Regions from separate parts of the Bradyrhizobium sp. CCBAU 53351 genome, predicted to be linked through region 1. Evidence: predicted binding sites of a transcription regulator. Region 1 holds the regulator's gene; the other holds the start of a gene.
The links. The regulator LexA, encoded in region 1, represses DNA repair genes until DNA is damaged. The targets are predictions, from matches to a motif close to TGTTCNNNNTGTGTTCNG.
Positions count from the first base shown of each region.

Region 2: XH83_RS05790 (ribonuclease T2) is a predicted target of LexA. The motif match lies at 2,953-2,970, and genes of this name have one in related genera.

Region 1 is NZ_CP030059.1:3,459,985-3,469,483, reverse strand. It holds gene XH83_RS16215 (EAL domain-containing protein) at 1-1,371, shown strand, start outside; gene XH83_RS16210 (SDR family oxidoreductase) at 1,681-2,436, shown strand; gene XH83_RS16205 (S41 family peptidase) at 2,512-3,849, opposite strand; gene XH83_RS16200 (alpha-hydroxy acid oxidase) at 4,197-5,330, shown strand; gene XH83_RS16195 (HAD family phosphatase) at 5,340-5,969, shown strand; gene XH83_RS16190 (hypothetical protein) at 6,140-6,346, shown strand; gene glp (gephyrin-like molybdotransferase Glp) at 6,548-7,759, shown strand; gene lexA (transcriptional repressor LexA) at 7,935-8,636, shown strand; gene XH83_RS16175 (hypothetical protein) at 9,144-9,499, shown strand, end outside.
Region 2 is NZ_CP030059.1:1,208,407-1,217,905, forward strand. It holds gene XH83_RS05775 (outer membrane protein) at 1-607, shown strand, start outside; gene XH83_RS05780 (cold-shock protein) at 722-937, opposite strand; gene XH83_RS05785 (23S rRNA (adenine(2030)-N(6))-methyltransferase RlmJ) at 1,219-2,079, opposite strand; gene XH83_RS05790 (ribonuclease T2) at 2,203-2,907, opposite strand; gene XH83_RS05795 (hypothetical protein) at 3,028-3,489, opposite strand; gene XH83_RS05800 (hypothetical protein) at 3,675-3,974, shown strand; gene XH83_RS05805 (DUF3617 family protein) at 4,020-4,550, shown strand; gene XH83_RS05810 (ATP-binding protein) at 4,617-6,005, opposite strand; gene XH83_RS05815 (response regulator) at 6,025-6,750, opposite strand; gene XH83_RS05820 (MarR family winged helix-turn-helix transcriptional regulator) at 6,753-7,295, opposite strand; gene XH83_RS05825 (branched-chain amino acid aminotransferase) at 7,635-8,717, shown strand; gene XH83_RS05830 (YegJ family protein) at 8,920-9,444, shown strand.

The sequences.
Region 1 (9,499 bases):
CATGAGGACATCACCGAGCGCCGCCGCATCGAGGAACGCATCACCCACCTCGCCCATTACGACGCGCTGACCGATCTGCCCAACCGCACAATGTTCCACGAGCATCTGCGCGAGGAGCTCGCCGCCGTCGGCAACGGCGAAGAGATCGCGGTGCATTACATCGACATCGACGAATTCAAGGGCGTCAACGACGCGCTCGGCCACCTCGTCGGCGACGATCTGTTGAAATCGGTTGCCACGAGCCTGCGTCGCTGTGCGGGCCCGGCGGATTTCGTCGCGCGGCTCGGCGGCGATGAATTCGCCATCGTCCAGAGCGCAGTGACGTCGCGTGATCAGGTCGATGAGCTGGTCGCACGCGTGTTCGCGGCCATCCGCGCGCCGTTCGACTGCATGGGGCATCATCTCACCACCGACGCCAGCATCGGCATCGCACTCGCGCCGGAGCACGGCACGGCGCTCGACCAGATCCTCAAGAACGCGGACATGGCGATGTACGCCGCCAAGTCGGCCGGACGCCGTACCTATCGCTTCTTCGAGCCGGAGATGGATGCCAAGGTGCGCGAGCGCCGCCTGCTCGAGAGCGACCTTCGCCATGCCATCGCCGAAGGGGGTCTCGAAGTCTACTACCAGCCCTGCCTCAGCCTGAAGGATGATCGCATCACCGGCTGCGAGGCCCTGGTGCGCTGGCGCCATCCCGAGCGCGGCATGGTTTCGCCGGCGGAGTTCATCCCGATCGCCGAAGACACAGGCCTGATCAACGAGATCGGCGAATGGGTGCTGGCGACCGCCTGCCGGGACGCTGCGAACTGGCCCGACGACATCCGCCTCGCGGTCAACGTCTCTCCGGTGCAATTCAAGAGCGGCACGCTGGCGCTGAAGATCATGGCGGCGCTCGCTGCTTCGAACCTGCCGGCAAGCCGTCTGGAACTCGAGATCACCGAGGCGGTGCTGATCCGCGACGACGATGCCGCGCTCACGATCCTGCACCAGCTCCGTGCCATCGGCGTGCGCATCGCGCTCGACGATTTCGGCACCGGCTACTCCTCGCTGAGCTATCTGCACCGCTTCCCGTTCGACAAGATCAAGATCGACCGCTGCTTCGTCGACGACATCGCCGGTCCCGACGGCTCCGCCAGCATCGTCCAGGCCGTCGTCAACCTGGCGGCGGCGCGCCGCATGACCACCACGGCCGAGGGCGTCGAGACCGAGGAGCAGCAGCGCCTGCTGCGTGCGCTCGGTTGCTCGGAAATGCAGGGCTATCTGTTCAGCGCCGCCAAGCCCGCCGACAAGGTGCTGGAGCTGTTCGCGCTGCATCGCAGCCGGCTCGCCCAGCGCGAAGGCAACGGCGGCCGCCGCCGCGAGGCGGGTTAAAATTCGTCCGTCCCGTCAGGCTTGACGATCACGACCGGCCAAAGTATTCCCCGACATGCAGCTGCCGAGACGGCGCTGCCGTAGGCGTTACCGTCATCCAACGCGTCCTTTGTCGAGAGGATCCCAGCAGGGAGTTCTCGATTCACGAGACGCCACGGTCATGCCATCACTTTTCCTGTCAGCGGATGCTCACCCGTTCAAGACGCTTAGGCAGGCGCGCAAGCGCCGTGCTGCCGGCCGTCTTGCCGGATCGCTCGCCATGAGGATTCGCGAGGTTGCCGTGGCCTTTCCCAACCGAAAGGCGACCCCATGAAGATGACTGGCAATACGATCCTCGTCACCGGCGGCACCAGCGGCATCGGCCGCGCGCTGGCCGAGGCTTTTCACGATCGCGGCAATCGCGTCATCGTCACCGGCCGGCGGCCGGCCCTGCTCGAGCAAATCGCGGCCGAGCGGCCTGGCGTGATCGGCCTGCCGCTCGACCTTGACGATCCCGCGTCGCTGTCGCGCTTGTCGGCCGATATTCAGGCAGGCTTTCCCGGGCTCAACGTTCTGATCGCCAATGCCGGCATCTCGCGGCCGGAGGACCTGGCGGCGGAAGGCTGGGATGCCTCGGATGCGGAAGCCATCGTCGAGACCAACATTCTCGGCGTGCTGCGCGCTACGGCGGCGTTCCTGCCGATCCTGAAGAGGCAACCGGACGCGACGATCATCGCGACCAGCTCGAACCTCGCTTTCGTGCCGCGTGCCGATTTCCCGACCTACTGCGCCAGCAAGGCGTTCCTGCACTCCTGGCTGCAGTCGCTGCGGCACCAGCTCCGCAGGATTCCCGTCGAGGTGCTGGAGCTCGCGCCGCCTTATGTGCAGACCGGGCTGACCGGCGCGCAGCAGGCCTGCGACGCGCGCGCCATGCCGCTGGCCGCTTACATCGCGGAGGTCATGCAATTGCTGGAGCTCCGGCTTCACCCCCGCGACGAGGTGCTGGTGGAGCGTGACCGCGCCCGCCGCTGGGCCGAGCGCGATGGCCGCTACGAGGCGACCTTTGCGGCCATGAATCTAAGCTGAGGCGACGTTCCAGACGAATTCGGCCGGACGCGGCTATCCGCTTCCGGGCGATCCGTAGACTGGGAGTCGCAGAATTTAGTTCGGCACCGCGCCTTTCGAGGCAGGCTTGGCCGCAACCGCGTTCGCGGTGACGCCGTGCAGGAAGTCGTAAGCCGCATGCAAGGCCTTGTCGTCTTCCTCCTTGGGCGGCACGTAGGACTGTGACCCCGTCTGCTCGCCACCCTCGCCCGCCGACAGATGCCCGCGCATCTGGGACTCCGCCATGGTGTCCATGCGGCCCTTCAGCTCCGGCGGCACGTCCTGCAGGATCTCGATGTCGGGCGCGATGCCCTGGGCCTGGATCGAGCGGCCCGACGGCGTGTAGTAGCGCGCAGTGGTCAGCGCCAGTGCGCCATTGCCGGCGCCGAGCGGAATGATCGTCTGCACCGAACCCTTGCCGAACGAGCGCGTGCCGATGATCGTCGCGCGCTTGTGGTCGTGCAACGCGCCGGCGACGATCTCCGAGGCCGAGGCCGAGCCGCCATTGACGAGCACCACCAGCGGCTTGCCCTTGGTGAGATCGCCGCCATGCGCGGTGAAGCGCTGGGTCTCCTCCGGGTTGCGGCCGCGGGTCGAAACGACCTCGCCGCGCTGCAGGAAGGCGCTCGACACCGACACGGCCTGGTCGAGCAGACCGCCCGGATTGTTGCGCAGGTCCACCACGTAACCGACGAGCTTCTCCTGCGCGACGTCCTTGGTGATCGAGGCGATCGCCTTCTTCAGGCCGTCGGTGGTCTGCTCGTTGAACGAGGTGATGCGGACATAGCCGATGTCGCCGTTCTCGACATGGAAGCGCACCGGGCGCACATGAATGATCTCGCGCTTGATCGCGACGTCGAGCGGCGCGTCGGCGCCCTTGCGCACGATGGTGAGCTTGGTCTGGGTATCGACCGGGCCCTTCATCTTGTTGACCGCCTGCTCGAGCGTCATGCCCTGCACGGCCTCGCCGTCGATCTTGCTGATGAGGTCGCCGGACATCAGGCCGGCCTTCGAGGCGGGCGTATCGTCGATCGGCGAGACGACCTTGACGAGGCCGTCCTCCATCGTGACCTCGATGCCGAGGCCGCCGAACTCACCGGAGGTGGTCTCCTGCATCTCGGTCCAGGCCTTCGCGTTCATGTAGCGCGAATGCGGATCGAGCGAGGTCACCATGCCGGTGATCGCGCCTTCAACCAGCTTGGCATTGTCGGGCTTCTCGACATAGCTCGCCTTCACGCGCTCGAACACTTCGCCGAACAGGTTGAGCTGGGAATAGGCATCATTCGCGTTTGCTGCCGCCCGCGCCGCCCATACGCCGCCGTGCGGGCTGGCTACCAGAAGGGTGAGACACGCTCCGGTGAGCGTGCCCAGAGGGAACAGCAGGGATTTCCGCATGGATGGGCTGGCCTTTTCGCTGGGCGGTTCGCTTTAAGCTTGTCTCTCGAGACTTGTCTTTCGGGACTTGTCTTTCAAGACTTGGGAGGCGCCATGCAATTGGCGATCCAGTCTGCTTCTCACAATACCATTCTGGTTTCTTCAAGGCCGGGATGCCACGCCGACGGGTGCACCGCAGAAATCGCTTCGCCCGGACCTAAACTTTTGGCAACGTTGCAGGACTGGCCAGCCCGCAAGGGGAATCATCGGCCGGTCCACGCCCTGCTGCTATGCGATTTTAGGATAGTTTTGGAGGCCTGGACGGGTTAGGCGATGACATAAGGCTTCAAATTCTCGGGAGGATAACAATGAACGAAGCACCCCGCATCCGGCCGGAACGGAACGTCGAGCTCGGCGCCAGCAACGAGCCGTTCCAGAATCTGCACGAATTCATCCGGAAAGCGCGGGCCAACCTCAACCAGAACGCCTGGGACTACATCGTCGGCGCCGCCGAGACCGAAACCACGATGCGCCGCAACCGCATGGCGCTGGACGAGATCGCCTTCCGCCCGCGCGTGCTGCGCGACGTCCGCAAGGTCGACGGCGCGGTTCAGCAATTTGGCCGCAAGATGCGCCTTCCGGTGGTGCTGGCGCCCGTCGGCGCGCTCGAAATCTTCGATCCGGACGGCGCGGCGAGCGTCGCGCGCGGTGCCGGCACCTTCGGTGCGGCGCACATGCTGAGCTCGGTGTCCGAGCCGGGCCTGGAGAAGACCGCCGAGATGGCGCCCGATGCGCTCCGGCTCTACCAGCTCTATGTCCGCGGCGACGATTCCTTCGTCGCGGATGTCGTCAGCCGAAGCGAGAAGAACGGCTATGCCGCCTTCTGCCTGACCGTCGACACCGCCCATTACAGCCGTCGCGAACGTGACATCGCCAAGCGCTACGTTCGCGAGAGTCGCCTGCGCGCCACCGGCGGCGATTTCCAGAAGGGCCTGGAGTGGCGGACCGTGAAGATGATCAAGGACAAGTTCAAGATCCCGCTGATCCTGAAGGGCATCGCCACCGCCGAGGACGCGCTGATCGCGGTCGATCACGGCGTCGAATGGATCTACGTCTCCAATCACGGCGGCCGCCAGCTCGACCATGGCCGCGGTGCCATGCATGTGCTGCCCGAAATCGTCGAGGCCGTGAAGGGCCGCGCCAAGATCATGGTCGACGGCGGCATCTGTCGCGGCACCGACATCGTCAAGGCGATCGCGGCAGGGGCAGATCTCGTCGGCATCGGCCGGCTGCAATGCTGGGCGCTGGCGGCGGCCGGCGAAGCCGGCATCACGCGGATGCTGGAGCTGCTCGAAGACGAGGTGCTGCGCTGCCTCGGCCTGCTCGGCGCCACGTCGTTTGCCGAGGTCGACAAATCCTGCCTGCATCCGGCGACCGCCACCAACGCGCCGAGCGTGTTCAGCGCGTTTCCGCTGTTCGACCACGAACCTTATCGGTACTGAGTAAGAGGATTGCAGGTGACATCGCTCTCTCCCGGCAGCGCGGATGCGCTTCTGTTCGATCTCGGGCGCGTGGTGCTCGACATCGACTTTTCCAAGGCGATCGCTTGCTGGGCGGGACATGCCGGCTGCCAGCCCGAAAGCATCGTCGCGCGCTATGTGCGCGACGAGGCCTACCGGCTGCACGAGATGGGCAAGATCAGCGACGAGGATTATTTCGCCTCGCTACGCGCTTCGCTGGGGATCGGCATTTCGGATGCCCAGTTCCTGGAGGGCTGGAACGCGATCTTCGCCGGCGAGATGCCTGATATCGCCGAGTTGTTGCCGCGGGCGGCGAAACAGATGCCGCTCTACGCCTTCTCCAACACCAACCGGCCGCATGTCGATTATTTCTCGAAGGAATATGCCGATCTGCTCGGCCATTTCCGCGAGCTGTACCTGTCATCGAGCATCGGCCTGCGCAAACCGGATGCGGAGGCTTTCGACCATGTCGTCGCCGCGATCGGCGTTCCCGCCGAGCGCATCGTGTTCTTCGACGACCTCGCTGAGAACATCGAAGGCGCGCGAGCCCGCGGCCTGACGGCCGTGCATGTGACCTCGCCGCGCGACGTCGGGAAGGCCTTGAAAGCATTGGGCATCTGACGCCAGCCGCGAGTGCCACCCGGCCTCCCGGCAGCGACATCTTCCGGAACTAAATCTGCTGGAATTTTGGAACCTGATCACTTTGTGCATTTTTATACAGAGTTCCGGGAACGGAATACCGCCCTTCGGACTCTTGAGTCCGTTGGGACTTCTACATCGGACTGATCGACGTGCTGGGCAAAACCTATCTCACCAAGCAAGCCTCTCTCCTGCTTGAATTCGCAAGAAACACCTCGGATTCTGACCTTTCCGCCAAGCTGATCAGCAAGGCCGCCGACCTGAAATCGCAGGCCGATCCGCTCCCCGACAAGGATCAAGGGCCCAAAGCGCCCGACGTCGCATTTGAGATCAGTCCGGACGATCCGGCGGCACGGTGACCGTATCGGTGTTGGCGCTCGTGATTCTCGTCCTTCAAGGCGCGCTGTCTCGGCTTCCTGATCATGCCCTGACGAACTTGCACTCCTCCACCACGGAGATCACGCAGGATAGATCATCCCGCGCGCTGCTTTGCCTCGCGCCTGCGGTCGGCTAGAACTCTCGCCGCCCCATTGAACGATGTGCGAGCAGGAGTTTTGCCCGTGGCCCTGATGCCGGTTTCCGACGCCCTTGCCGCGGTGCTGGCAGGTGCAGAGCCGCTGCCTGAACAGATGGTTGCCCTCGACGAGGCCTATCACCGCGTGCTGGCACTTGATGTCGCGGCGCGGCGCACGCAGCCGCCGCAAGCCATGTCGGCGATGGACGGCTATGCGGTGCGCGCGGCCGACGCGGCAGCGATCGATTCCCGGCTGACGGTGATTGGCGAGGTCGCCGCCGGCCGTCCTTTCGCGAGAGCGGTCGGCACCGGCGAAGCCGTGCGGATCTTCACCGGGGGCGTCGTTCCCGACGGTGCGGACGCGGTCGTGATCCAGGAGGACACCGTCGCGGACGGCAACAGCGTCACGATCAAGGAAGCCGCGATCACCGGACGGCACATCCGCCCGGCCGGCGTCGACTTCCGTGAGGGTGACGTCCTCCTCCGCAAGGGCACGCGTCTGACCGAGCGTGACCTCGCGCTCGCTGCCGGAATGAATTACCCGCAGCTCGCCGTCTGCCGCCGTCCCAAGGTCGCGATCCTCGCCACCGGTGACGAACTGGTGATGCCGGGCTCAGCGCCCGGGCACGGCCAGATCGTCTACTCCAACGGCTACGCCCTGCACGCGCTCGCCCGCAGCGAGGGCGCCGAGACCGTCGACCTCGGCGTCGCCGCCGACACGCTGGAGGCCACCACATCAGGCATCCGCCGCGCCCGCGAGAGCGGTGCCGATATCCTGATCACGACCGGCGGCGCGTCGGTCGGCGACCACGACCTGGTCCAGCAGGCACTCAGGGACGAAGGCATCGCGATGGCGTTCTGGAAGATCGCCATGCGGCCGGGCAAGCCGATGATGCATGGCCGGCTGGGCGCCATGCGCGTGATCGGCCTGCCCGGCAATCCCGTGTCGTCCTATGTGTGCGCCTTCCTGTTCATGGTGCCGCTGATTCGCGCCTTGTCGGGCCGCTCGGTGATTCATCATCGTCGCGAACGCGCCGTGCTCGCCTGCGATCTCGGTGCCAACGACCAGCGCGAGGATTACTTGCGCGCGACCCTCGAGCTGCGCGACGACGGCACGCCGGTCGCGCTTCCCGTCAGCCATCAGGATTCCTCTCTGCTTGCGAATCTTGCTGCGGCACAGGTACTTCTCGTGCGCCCACCGTTCGCACCGAAGGCCGAGGCCGGCAGCCCCTGCGAGGTGCTGCGGCTCCCCGTCTGAGTGCACGGCCACACGCATTCCGCGAACCGCGCTTCGTTCACGGTAAATTAAGCAGTTGCGGAACATGTATCGAACATATAGTGTCCGTTCATGATTTGTTTCGAGGATGTAGCGGCTTATCGCTGAACTCATCGTCTCGGAATCGAACGACATCAACCGGGGGACTTTGGTCGAGATGTTAACGCGCAAACAATACGAGCTTCTGCGGTTCATCAGCGAGCGTTTGAAGGAAAGCGGCGTGCCGCCCTCCTTCGACGAGATGAAGGATGCGCTCGACCTGCGCTCGAAGTCGGGCATCCACCGCCTGATCACCGCGCTCGAGGAGCGCGGCTTCATTCGCCGGCTGCCCAACCGCGCCCGCGCCATCGAAGTGATCAAGCTGCCGGAGCTCCAGGCTGCCGCCGGCGCCCGGCGCGGCTTCACGCCAAGCGTCATCGAGGGCAATCTCGGCAAGATCCGCGCGAGCTCCAGCCCGCCCGTGGACGAGGGCGAGCGGCCCGTTGCGGTGCCCGTGATGGGCCGGATCGCGGCCGGCACGCCGATCGAGGCATTGCAGACCCGTAGCCACACCATCAGCGTGCCGCCCGACATGCTCGGCTCGGGCGAGCATTACGCTCTCGAGGTGCGCGGTGATTCCATGGTCGAGGCCGGTATCCTGGACGGCGACATGGCGCTGATCCAGCGCAACGAGAGCGCCGACACCGGCGACATCGTGGTGGCGCTGATCGACGACGAGGAGGCTACGCTCAAGCGCTTCCGCCGCCGCGGCGCGTCGATCGCGCTCGAGCCTGCCAATGCCGCCTATGAGGTGCGTATCCTGCCGCCGAACCGGGTGAAGATTCAGGGCAAGCTGATTGGGCTTTACCGGAAGTACTGAGTCCGGAAGGACTCAGTCCGAAAGTAGTTTTGGCGCCTGCGTGCGCCTTCGGTCGGCGTCGCCGATCTGAGATTGGAGCGGATGAATGTCCGCTCCGGCTGGATGATCATTCTGGTTCTGCACAGATTATCCGGCCCCTCCTCCACGGCCATCTTCGGCGGACCGCAGCAACATCGCGTCACGGCGTTTCGCGTTCGGAAGACCAGATCGTTTGGGCAGCGGTCGGGGCACGGGGCCGTTGCCGCGCCATCGCATTGCCATGTCCGCAACACCCAATTGCGCAGCGCCGCGATCGCGCCGGCAATGCGAAGTGTCGTGACAGGCGCCGGCGTAATGCACCGCAGCCAGCTTTGTTCCTGGCGAATTCGGGAAAGTTAAAGTGATCGCGGGGTGCGGATCCCAGCCGCAGATTTGCCTACAACCAAGCACAACGTTGGTGTTTAAACTCTGACAGAGGCCTGTGCCTCCGAGAGGCGCGGGTCGCTATCTTCACATGAGGAGCACCCGATGTGTGACTATAGCCTGCATGCCGTCGCGACGCGCCCCGCAGAAGTCGGCGAGACCATCGTCACGACAACCTTCCGCGGCACCTCGACGCGCGGCTTCGCCTCCGAAGCCGACCTCTCCGTTGCGATCTGCCTGCTGCCGGGAACGGAGCTCGCCTTCGCAGACAACGTCCGTTACGACAACCGCTGGATCTGGACGCGCACCGTCAACTCCCGCGTCGGCAAGTTCGGCAAGATCGATCCGCACATTCCCGATCGCCATCACGATGCGATCGAATTCCCTGATGGCAAATACGTGCTGGTGACTCAGCTCGTCGAAGGCCAGCGCGCAACCGTGCTGCAATTGCCCGTGACCCA
Region 2 (9,499 bases), 2.3 Mb from region 1:
GGGCGCGGCCGCGTTGGTCGCAGCCGGCTGGACAGCTTCGGCAGAGGCCGCGGATTTCAATTACGGCCAGCGTGCGCCCTATACCGTCAACCAGCCGCTCAATGCGTATAGCTGGGCAGGTCCCTATCTCGGCGGCAACATCGGCTACGAATGGGGCTCGGTCGACAACAATCCCTCAAAGCCGTCGGGCTTCGTCGGGGGCGTGCAGGCCGGCTACAATTTCCAGAACGGCCCGTTCGTGTTCGGCGTCGAGGGCGATATCCAGGCGGCCGGTGCCGACGATACCTTCGCCCCGTGGAAATTCTCCAATCCGTGGTTTGGCACCCTGCGCGGCCGCGCGGGCTATGCCGTCAACAACGTGCTGTTCTACGGCACCGCCGGCCTCGCCTTCGGCGAGTTGCGCGCGCAGACCTTCGGCTGGTCGGAATCGCACACCACCGCGGGCTGGACCATCGGTGCCGGCGCAGAAGTCGGCCTTGCTCCGAACTGGAGCGCCAAGCTCGAATATCTCTACATCGATCTGTCGACCAGTCAGTTCGCAATTACGGGCGTGTCAAACGGCTATAGCGCCAGCGTTGTTCGCGCAGGCGTGAATTATCGCTTCTGATAGCTGAAGAAGAAAATACCGGACAACAACTCCCGGCCGCTCGCGGCCGGGATTTTTTTTCGCCAAGTACTTTTTACGCCAAGTATTTTCGCGAGGTATTTTGCGTCAGGCCCGCTAGGACAGGATGACCAGGTTGACCGCCTTCGGTCCCTTCCCCTTCTTGTCCGGCTCGACTTCGAAAGTAATGCGCTGTCCTTCCGCAAGGTCCTTCAGTCCGGCCCGCTCCACAGCAGTAATATGCACGAAGACGTCGCGGCCGCCGTCGTCAGGCTTGATGAAACCGTAGCCGCGTTCGCCGTTGAAAAACTTAACCGTTCCCGTCATGGCCATCGGGAAACTCCCCCTCATTGCTCCTCCGCCGCGACGCAGACTCACGTCGCGACATGACCGGGCGATACGAAGCCCGGGAGAGCTGGCCATCCTTGGGCGGACCGTAAGCGGTCCGGCCGGATCTTTCTTAGGCCTTCACTCCGCCGCAACCATTCGCGGAAGCGGAACGTAAAGCCAGTCACGGAAACAGCATAATACGGTTCTCTGCAGATTGACTACCGCTCCTGCATATTTTTCCCAAGAATGCCGGAGTGTTACGGTCTCTCCTTAAGGCTTGGGGATTAAGGCTTGGGGACCTCCAATCGGAATCTGGCAGCACCGCCCTGGCCGAGCGGTATTTCCAACTCGGGCAGGATGGTCTTCAGCTCGCCCTGCAGCGTGTAGGGCGGATTGACGATCAGCAGCCCGGTGGAGGCGAGAGCTCCGCCGTCGAGCTGGGGCGCGACGCTGAATTCGAGGCGCAGGCATTTTCCCGGTGGTTTTGCTGCGGCTGCGAGCCGGGCCACCGTTTGGGCCAGCGCGTCGGTGGCACGCCGGCTCTTGGCCGGATACCAGATGAGATAGATGCCGGTCGGCCATTTCACGAAGGCGGCGGCGAAGGCTTCGCCCAGCCGCTCGAACTCGTCCTTGGCTTCGAAGGGCGGATCGATCAGCACGAGGCCGCGCCGCTCCTTTGGCGGCACGAAGGCCGGCAGAGCTACCCAGCCGTCGAGATCGACCACGCGGGCCTGTTCGTCGCGGCGCAGCGCGTCGATCAGTGCCTTGCGCGCCTTCGGTTCGAGCTCGCAGGCGACCAGCCGGTCCTGCGGCCTCAGCAGACCGCGCGCGATCAACGGCGAGCCCGGATAGGTTTTGAGCTCGCCCTTCGGGTTGAAGGCGCGGACGATGTCGAGATAGGGCTTGGCCAGCGCCGCGCTCTCGTTCGACAGCCGGGCCTGCATCAGCCGCGCGATGCCGGTCAGCCATTCGCCGCTGCGGCGCGCCTCGTCGCTGTCGAGATCGTAGAGGCCGGCCCCGGCATGGGTATCGATGACGCGGAACGCCCCCGGCTTGTCCTGCAGATAGGTGACGATGCGCGCCAGCACGATGTGCTTGATGACATCGGAGAAGCTGCCGGCGTGGAAGGCGTGGCGGTAATTCATGGGGTAGGACTACGCCACGTGATGGCTTGAGCAAAGAGGCACAATCACGTGTCCTGGACGCGGTGCAGCGTGTAACGCTGCGCCGCCGAGCCGGGGGCCCGGTTTCTTGCGCGAGCCTCGGCCTCAACCGCCCCTGATCGGCGGCATCGTCACCTGCTCGCGGCGGCAAGCGCGGCGGTCGGCTTCCTCGCAGGCGCGGAATTGCAGGTCCTTGCTGAGGCAGATGCGGACCTCGGAGAGCCGGGTGCGGTTGCAGGTGACCGAGACGGCGGCATTGCTCAAGCCCGGATTGGCCTTGATGAAGGCCTCCTCGACCTCTGTCGGCGCCACGGACTTGGCCTGCGACAGATCGAGATATTCGGCCGGAATCTTGATCGCGGCACGCGCTTTGCGGATCGTCTCGAAATAGCTGCGGCCCTCGAGGCCCGAGCAGGTGCCGTGCTTGTCCCATTCGTTGAAGATCAGCCCCGGCGCCGGCATCAGGTCGAGCATCGAGGAGACGATGTTGCGGTTCAGCCGCGGCGCCGGCCGCTGGCAATATTCCGGGAAGCCGTTCTCATATTGCGGCCACAGCCCATGCACCACGAAGGCGTAGGGCCGTCCGCCGCACTGGATCTGGGAGCGGCCGCCACGCTCGGCCGCCTCCTCGCAGAACGAGGGCGACCATGACAGCGACAGCACATAGAAATCGAACTCGCCGGGCGCGTTCTGCCGCTTGTCCTGGGCCTTTGCGTCGCCGGCGAACGAGGCGAGGCTAGCCGCAAGGATCAGGGAAAGGGCCAGCGAGATCACGAGGCGGGAGAAGGAATGCAATCTGGAATGAAACATGGCAACGCCCCTCAACTAGACTGTGCAGGAAGCCTAGCAGGCGAAAAGAACATTTCAAGAACAAAATTCAGGCGGCCGCCATTTGGCGGCTGACAGCGCCCGAATCAGGGCGCCTCGAGCTCAAGGCCTGGCGGCGCGGCAGGCCGGATTATAGGCCCAGTTGCGATCGACCCCGACCACGCACCATTCGACGCCGTTACCGTAGCTGGCGAACCCGCCGTCCTCGATGATCGAGAAGTGCACCTTGCGCACCTTGCCGTCGGTGAGCATGGCCTCTCCGCTGCAATAGCGGCGCGGAATGTTGTCGGACTGCCAGGGCCGGTACGCGGTCTCGTGCACGGCGGAGAAGCCGGTGATCTTCAGCGAAGAATTCCAGAACGTATATTCCTTCTCCGCGAACTCGCGCTCGATCCTCGGCAGAGCCCAGTCGCAATTGGCGACGTTGCCGTCATAGCGGGGTCCGCTCAGCCAAAAATTCAGCTCCAGCGGATTGGCGGCCCTGGCCTCGCCGAGCGTCACCGCCCCGAATATGAGGCCGAGCAGAGCGGCAAAGCGGAGCGATTTCAGGGAGGGGGCGCGCATGGTCAATCCGGACAGCTAAGGTCTTGCGAAGGTCGGACGGTGCCGTGAAGGCCGGGGGAGGTCAAGTGCAGCGCGGCAACACTTCGCCAGGAGTTGACCACAACATCGTGGTCGGCAGGGCTTCGGTTCTTTCCACTTCCATCCCGGCACCGTAAACTGGGGGCCAGCCAATTGGAGTGACGGGAATGCGAATCATTGCGGCCGCGGGTCTTCTCGCCAGCCTGGTTGTCTCGGGTATGACGGCGAGCCAGTCGGCGCGCGCCGACATCGTGCCGCCGTTCAAGGGCAATGACACCGGCGGGATCATTGCCTATTCGATGGCCACCCAGGTCGATGCACGTCAGGTCGCGGTCGATCACTGCGCGCGCTACCGCAAGGTGGTCAAGTTCCTCAGCGTGCAGGCCTATGAGGGCGGCTACATCTCGTTCTCCTGCCGCTGGGTGCCCTATGGCGCCGCCGAGCAGCCGATCCGCACGCTCTACTGAGGCGTTGTCGTAACGCCGCAATCCAATAAGCCGGGAGCTTCTCGCATGACGCGCAAACTCGCTTTGCTCGGCTCGACGCTTTGTCTCGTGGTGTCGGCGGGGATTGCCAGCGCCGACGATCTGCCGGTGCGCAAGGCCGGCCTCTGGGAATTGAAGATGGTCCGCACCGGCGGGCCGGTGCCCGAGATGACCATGCAGCACTGCACCGACGAGACCGTCGACAAGGAGATGAACAACAACGTCTCGCCGATGGCCAAGCAGGTCTGCGCCAAGCAGGAGATCAAGAAGACCGCGACCGGCTATGTCAGCGATTCCGAGTGCAGCGTCGCCGGCATCAGCACGACCTCGCATGCCGAGATCACGGGCGATTTCAATTCGGCCTATACGGTGAAGACCACCTCGCACGCGCAGGGCGGCGCCGCCGGTGCCGCGGGCCGCGACACCTCGATGACTCTCGAGGCGAAATGGCTCGGCGCCTGCAAGCCGGAGCAGAAGCCCGGCGACATCGTGATGCCCGGCGGCTTCAAGATGAACGTGCGCGACATGGACAAGCTGAAGGCGCTGCTGCCGAAGTAGGATTGCCGTAGCTGCAAAATCGATGCGCTTCCTCGCCCCGTTCTTAGGGGGGAGGTGAAGTAAGACCTACACCGGAATCCGCACGCTCGCCCTCAAGCCGCCCATCGGGCTGTCGCCGAGCGTGATGTCGCCACCGTGGGAGCGGGCGATGTCGCGGGCGATGGCAAGGCCGAGGCCGGTGCCGCCTTCGTCCTGGTTGCGGGCATTGTCCAGCCGCAGGAACGGCTTGAACACTTCTTCGCGCAAATGCGTGGGAATGCCGGGTCCGTCGTCGTCGACCGTCACGGTCAAATAACGGTGATCGCGCTGGCCGGTGATGGCGATGCTCTTGCCGTAGCGCGCCGCGTTGGTGACGAGGTTGGCGAGGCAGCGCTTGAACGAGGCCGGCTTCACGGTGACGACGGGCAGGCCGTGGAAGGCGACGGTCGCGGCATGGCCATGGCGCTCGGCATCGCCGCGCAGCTCCTCGAGCGCCTGCGCCATGTCGGTCGGCTGCGATTGCTCACCGGAATCGCCGCGCGCAAAGGCGAGGTAATCCTCCAGCATCATCGACATCTCGTCGACGTCCTTGCGCATGCCCTCGAGCTCGGGGCTGTCGCCGATCAGCGCCAGCTCGAGCTTGAAGCGGGTCAGGATGGTGCGCAGATCGTGGCTGACGCCGGCGAGCATCGCGGTGCGCTGCTCCATCGTGCGCTCGATGCGCGATTTCATCTCGAGAAAGGCGACGGAGGCGCGCCGCACCTCGCGCGCGCCGCGCGGGCGGAAGTTCGGCGCCTCGCGGCCCTTGCCGAAACTTTCGGCGGCGTCCGCAAGACGCAGGATCGGCTTGATCTGATTGCGCAGGAACAGCACCGCGACGATCAGCAGGATCGAGGAGGTGCCGACCATCCAGAACAGGAAGATCTCCGAGTTCGAGGCATAGGCAGCGCTGCGCTGCGCGAACACGCGCATCACGGCATCGTCGAGCTGGATGCGGATTTCGACCAAATTGGAGCGGCCGACCGTGTCGATCCAGAACGAGCGGCCGATCTGGCGGCCGAGCTGCACCGACAGCGTCTGGTCGAGCAGCGAGAAGAACGGCTTCGGTCCCGGCGGCGGCATGTCGCCGGCGGGCAGGAAGTCGACCACGAGGCCGAGCCGCTGCTGCGCGATGCGGCGGATCTCGGTGCGGTCCTTGTCCTGCGGATAGCCCTTGTAGACGTCGATCAGTGCGGCGATGTCCTGCACCACCGCGGCCGACAACCGGCGCGTCACCGTGTTCCAGTGCCGCTCCATGAACACGAAGGCGACGACCGATTGCAGCACCACCATCGGCACGATCATGATGAGGAGCGCGCGAGCGTAGAGGCCGGTCGGCATCCAGCCCTTGAACGCGTTGCCCATCCAGCCATTGGCCGCCGAAACGCGGCCGGCGGCGCTCTTCAGAAGCGTCAGGCCGGTGTCGATCGTGCTCATCTGGCGCGCTTCACTTGATTTATGGCGAGGCCACCAGGCGGTAGCCGATGCCGCGTACCGCCTGGAGGAACAGCGGATTGGCGGGGTCGGTCTCGATCTTGCGCCTGAGGCGGTTGATCTGCACGTCGACGGCGCGCTCGTTGACGCTGCCATTGCCGGTCAGCGCGCTGCGCGGCACGGTCTCGCCCGGCGTCTCCGAGAGAATGCGCAGCATTTCGCGCTCGCGGTCGGTGAGGTGGATGACCTCCTCGCCCTGGCGCAGCTCGCCGCGATCGAGATGGTAGATGTAGGGACCAAAGGCGATCTTCTCGATCGTCGTGGCCTGCGGCGGCGGAGCGGCGCGCTTGAGGATGTTGTTGATGCGCAGCGCCAGCTCGCGCGGCTCGAACGGCTTCGCCACATAGTCGTCGGCGCCGATCTGCAGGCCCTCGATGCGGGCCTCCGCTTCATGGCGCGCCGTCAGCATCACGATCGGCACCGAGGAGGAGGTCCGGATGAAGCGCGCGAGATCGAAGCCGGTCTCGCCGGGCATCATGACGTCGAGGATCAGCAAGTCGAAATGCAGACCCAGCAATTTCGACCGCGCATCGCCGGCGCTGGCGGCCGTGGTGACGCGGTAGCCCTCGCCGGCAAGGAAACGCGAGAGCAGATCGCGGATGCGGCGGTCGTCGTCGACGAGCAACAGATGCGGCGCATCGTCGGCCGGGCGCGCCGGTGCGCGGGCGAGAGTGGCGGCGAGCGTCACGGTTACTCCTTGGCGTCTTGGTTGACGGAGGCGAAGATCGTCTCGAGCACCTTGTCCGGATCGTCCCGATCGATCATCGCACGCAGGAAGCGCTTGACCGTCTCGGCATCCTGCGGGCTCATCTCGGCGAGCGCTTTGGTGATCCGCGTGGTCTGCAGACCCGCGAGCTTCTGCACCAGCGTCTCGCCTTTCGGCGTCGCGTAGAGCAGGCGCTGGCGGCGGTCGTTGTCGCCGGTCTTCTGCACGATGTAGCCCTCGTCCAGGAGCTGCTTGAGCACGCGGCCGAGCGACTGTTTTGTGATGCGCAGGACGTCGAGCAGATCGGCGACCTTGAGACCAGGATAGCGGTAGACGAAGTGCATGACCCGGTGATGGGCCCGCCCGAAGCCGAAAGCCTCCAGCTCCTGGTCGGGATCGCCGACGAAGTCGCGATAGGCGAAGAACAGCAGCTCGATGATATCCCAGCGCAAATTGCCTCCATCGCCTGCGGCCCGCCGAGGCTCGGCGGCGTCTTGAGAGGGACTCGCGAAATTTATGTCAGGCATATTGACGTATCTTGGGTTCAATGTTACAAAACGATCAGCCCGCACGAAATTTTAGATCGTTTCGCGGCGGGCGGCGTCGATGCAGGGACGGCGGAAAGAGCCGGACAGGCGACGACAGCCGGATCAGATCTACCGTGCGATTGTCGAGCGGCATTTCGGCAAAACATACTGGACTTCCGTCTCGCGCAAAAGCATGTCCTGCCCGACATGCTGGCCACGGGAAACCGGCCGTAACAAGGCTGGCGGTGGTCCAGCCAGAAACCAATCGAGCCAGCTGGCCCCGGAACGGGGCGGGCGGGCGCCAGAACAGCGCCGATACCGGCAGCGGGAGCCAAGGACATGAGCATGACATTCGACATCCAGCCCGCCACCAATCCGACGTCCGAGAAAGATCGCGTGGCCAAGCTGGTGGACCCCGGCTTTGGCCGGGTCTTCACCGATCACATGGCGATCGTCCGCTACAACCAGGCCAAGGGCGGCTGGTACGAGGCGAAGATCGAGGCGCGCGCCAACTTCCAGATGGATCCGGCCGGCGCCGTCCTGCACTACGCGCAGGAGATTTTTGAAGGCCTGAAGGCCTACAAGCGCGACGACGGCGGCGTGAACCTGTTCCGTCCCGACGCCAATGCGCGGCGCTTCAGGGACTCGGCCGACCGCATGGCGATGGCGCAGCTGCCCGAGGACGTCTTCATCGAGGCGGTCGAGCAGCTCGTGCGCATCGATCGCGCCTGGATGCCGGGCGGCGAGGGCAGCCTGTACCTGCGGCCTTTCATGATCGCGAGCGAGACCTTCCTCGGCGTCAAGCCGTCGTCCGAATACATCTTCTCGGTCATCGCCTCGCCGGTCGGCTCCTATTTCAAGGGCGGTCCCGCGCCGGTCTCGATCTGGGTGTCGGAAAACTATACGCGCGCGGCCGTCGGCGGCACCGGCGCCGTCAAATGCGGCGGCAATTATGCCGCGAGCCTGCGCGCGCAGGCCGAAGCGATCCAGCACGGCTGCGACCAGGTTGTCTTCCTCGACGCGATCGAGCGCCGCTATATCGAGGAGCTCGGCGGCATGAACGTCTTCTTCGTGTTCGACGACGGCTCGCTGCTCACGCCGCCGCTCGGCACCATCTTGCCCGGCATCACCCGCGATTCCATCATCGCGCTGGCCAAGGACGCCGGCAAGACCGTGCGCGAGGAGCCGTATTCGCTCGACCAGTGGCGCAAGGACGCGGGGAGCGGCAAGCTGAAGGAGGCCTTTGCCTGCGGCACCGCCGCCGTCATCTCGCCGATCGGCAAGGTGCGCTCGGTGAGCGGCGATTTCGAGATCTCGGGCGGCGCCGCCGGCCCCGTCGCCATGGGCCTGCGCAAGCAGCTCGTCGACATCCAGTACGGCCGCACCAACGATCCGCACAACTGGATCCGCAAGGTGTTTTGAGGTCTCGTGTCCCGGACGCGCAAAGCGCGAGCCGGACCCAGAGTGCCAGTGGCTGGACCCCGGATCAGCAGCGCACCACGCCGCCAAGAGGCGCCGCGCTGCGCAGCATCCGGGGAACGCTGCTGCCGTTTAGCGCCATGAACGACCTGCCACGATCCCGCGACAAAGTCCGGATACAACGAGCATCCCGGATATCGCGATCATGGCAACCAAACTCTCCCACCCCGTGAAATGGGTCGTTCTCGCCGCCATCACCGGCGTCTCCGTTTTCGGCATCCTGACCATCGGTCCGACGCACGAGGTCGTCGCGCAAGACCGCTCGCCGATCGTCGACGTGCGCACCAGCGATCCCGAGATGAATGCGGCGATCGCGCGGGCCCGCGGCACGCTGCCGACCTTCTGGGCGTCCTACGAGGCGCCGAAGTCGTCGGAGACCGGGCACGCCTTGAAGGTGCGCTTTTCGACCCGCAAGGGCGGCGAGCACATCTGGATCGGCGAGGTGAAGAAGCAGCCCGGCGGGACCTATTCAGGCCTGTTCGCCAACGAACCGCGCGACCTGCCGGGCAAGCACGCCGGCGATAAGGTTTCGTTCGGCGAAGCCGACATCTCGGACTGGATGTTCATGCGCAACGGCAAGATCGTCGGCGGCGAAACCATCAAGCCGACGCTGAAGTCGCTGCCGAAGGCGGATGCCGATGCCCTGCGGGCGCGGATGGAGCAGCCGTAGGTTCTCTTCTTCCTTCTCCCCTTGTGGGAGAAGGTGGCGCGAAGCGCCGGATGAG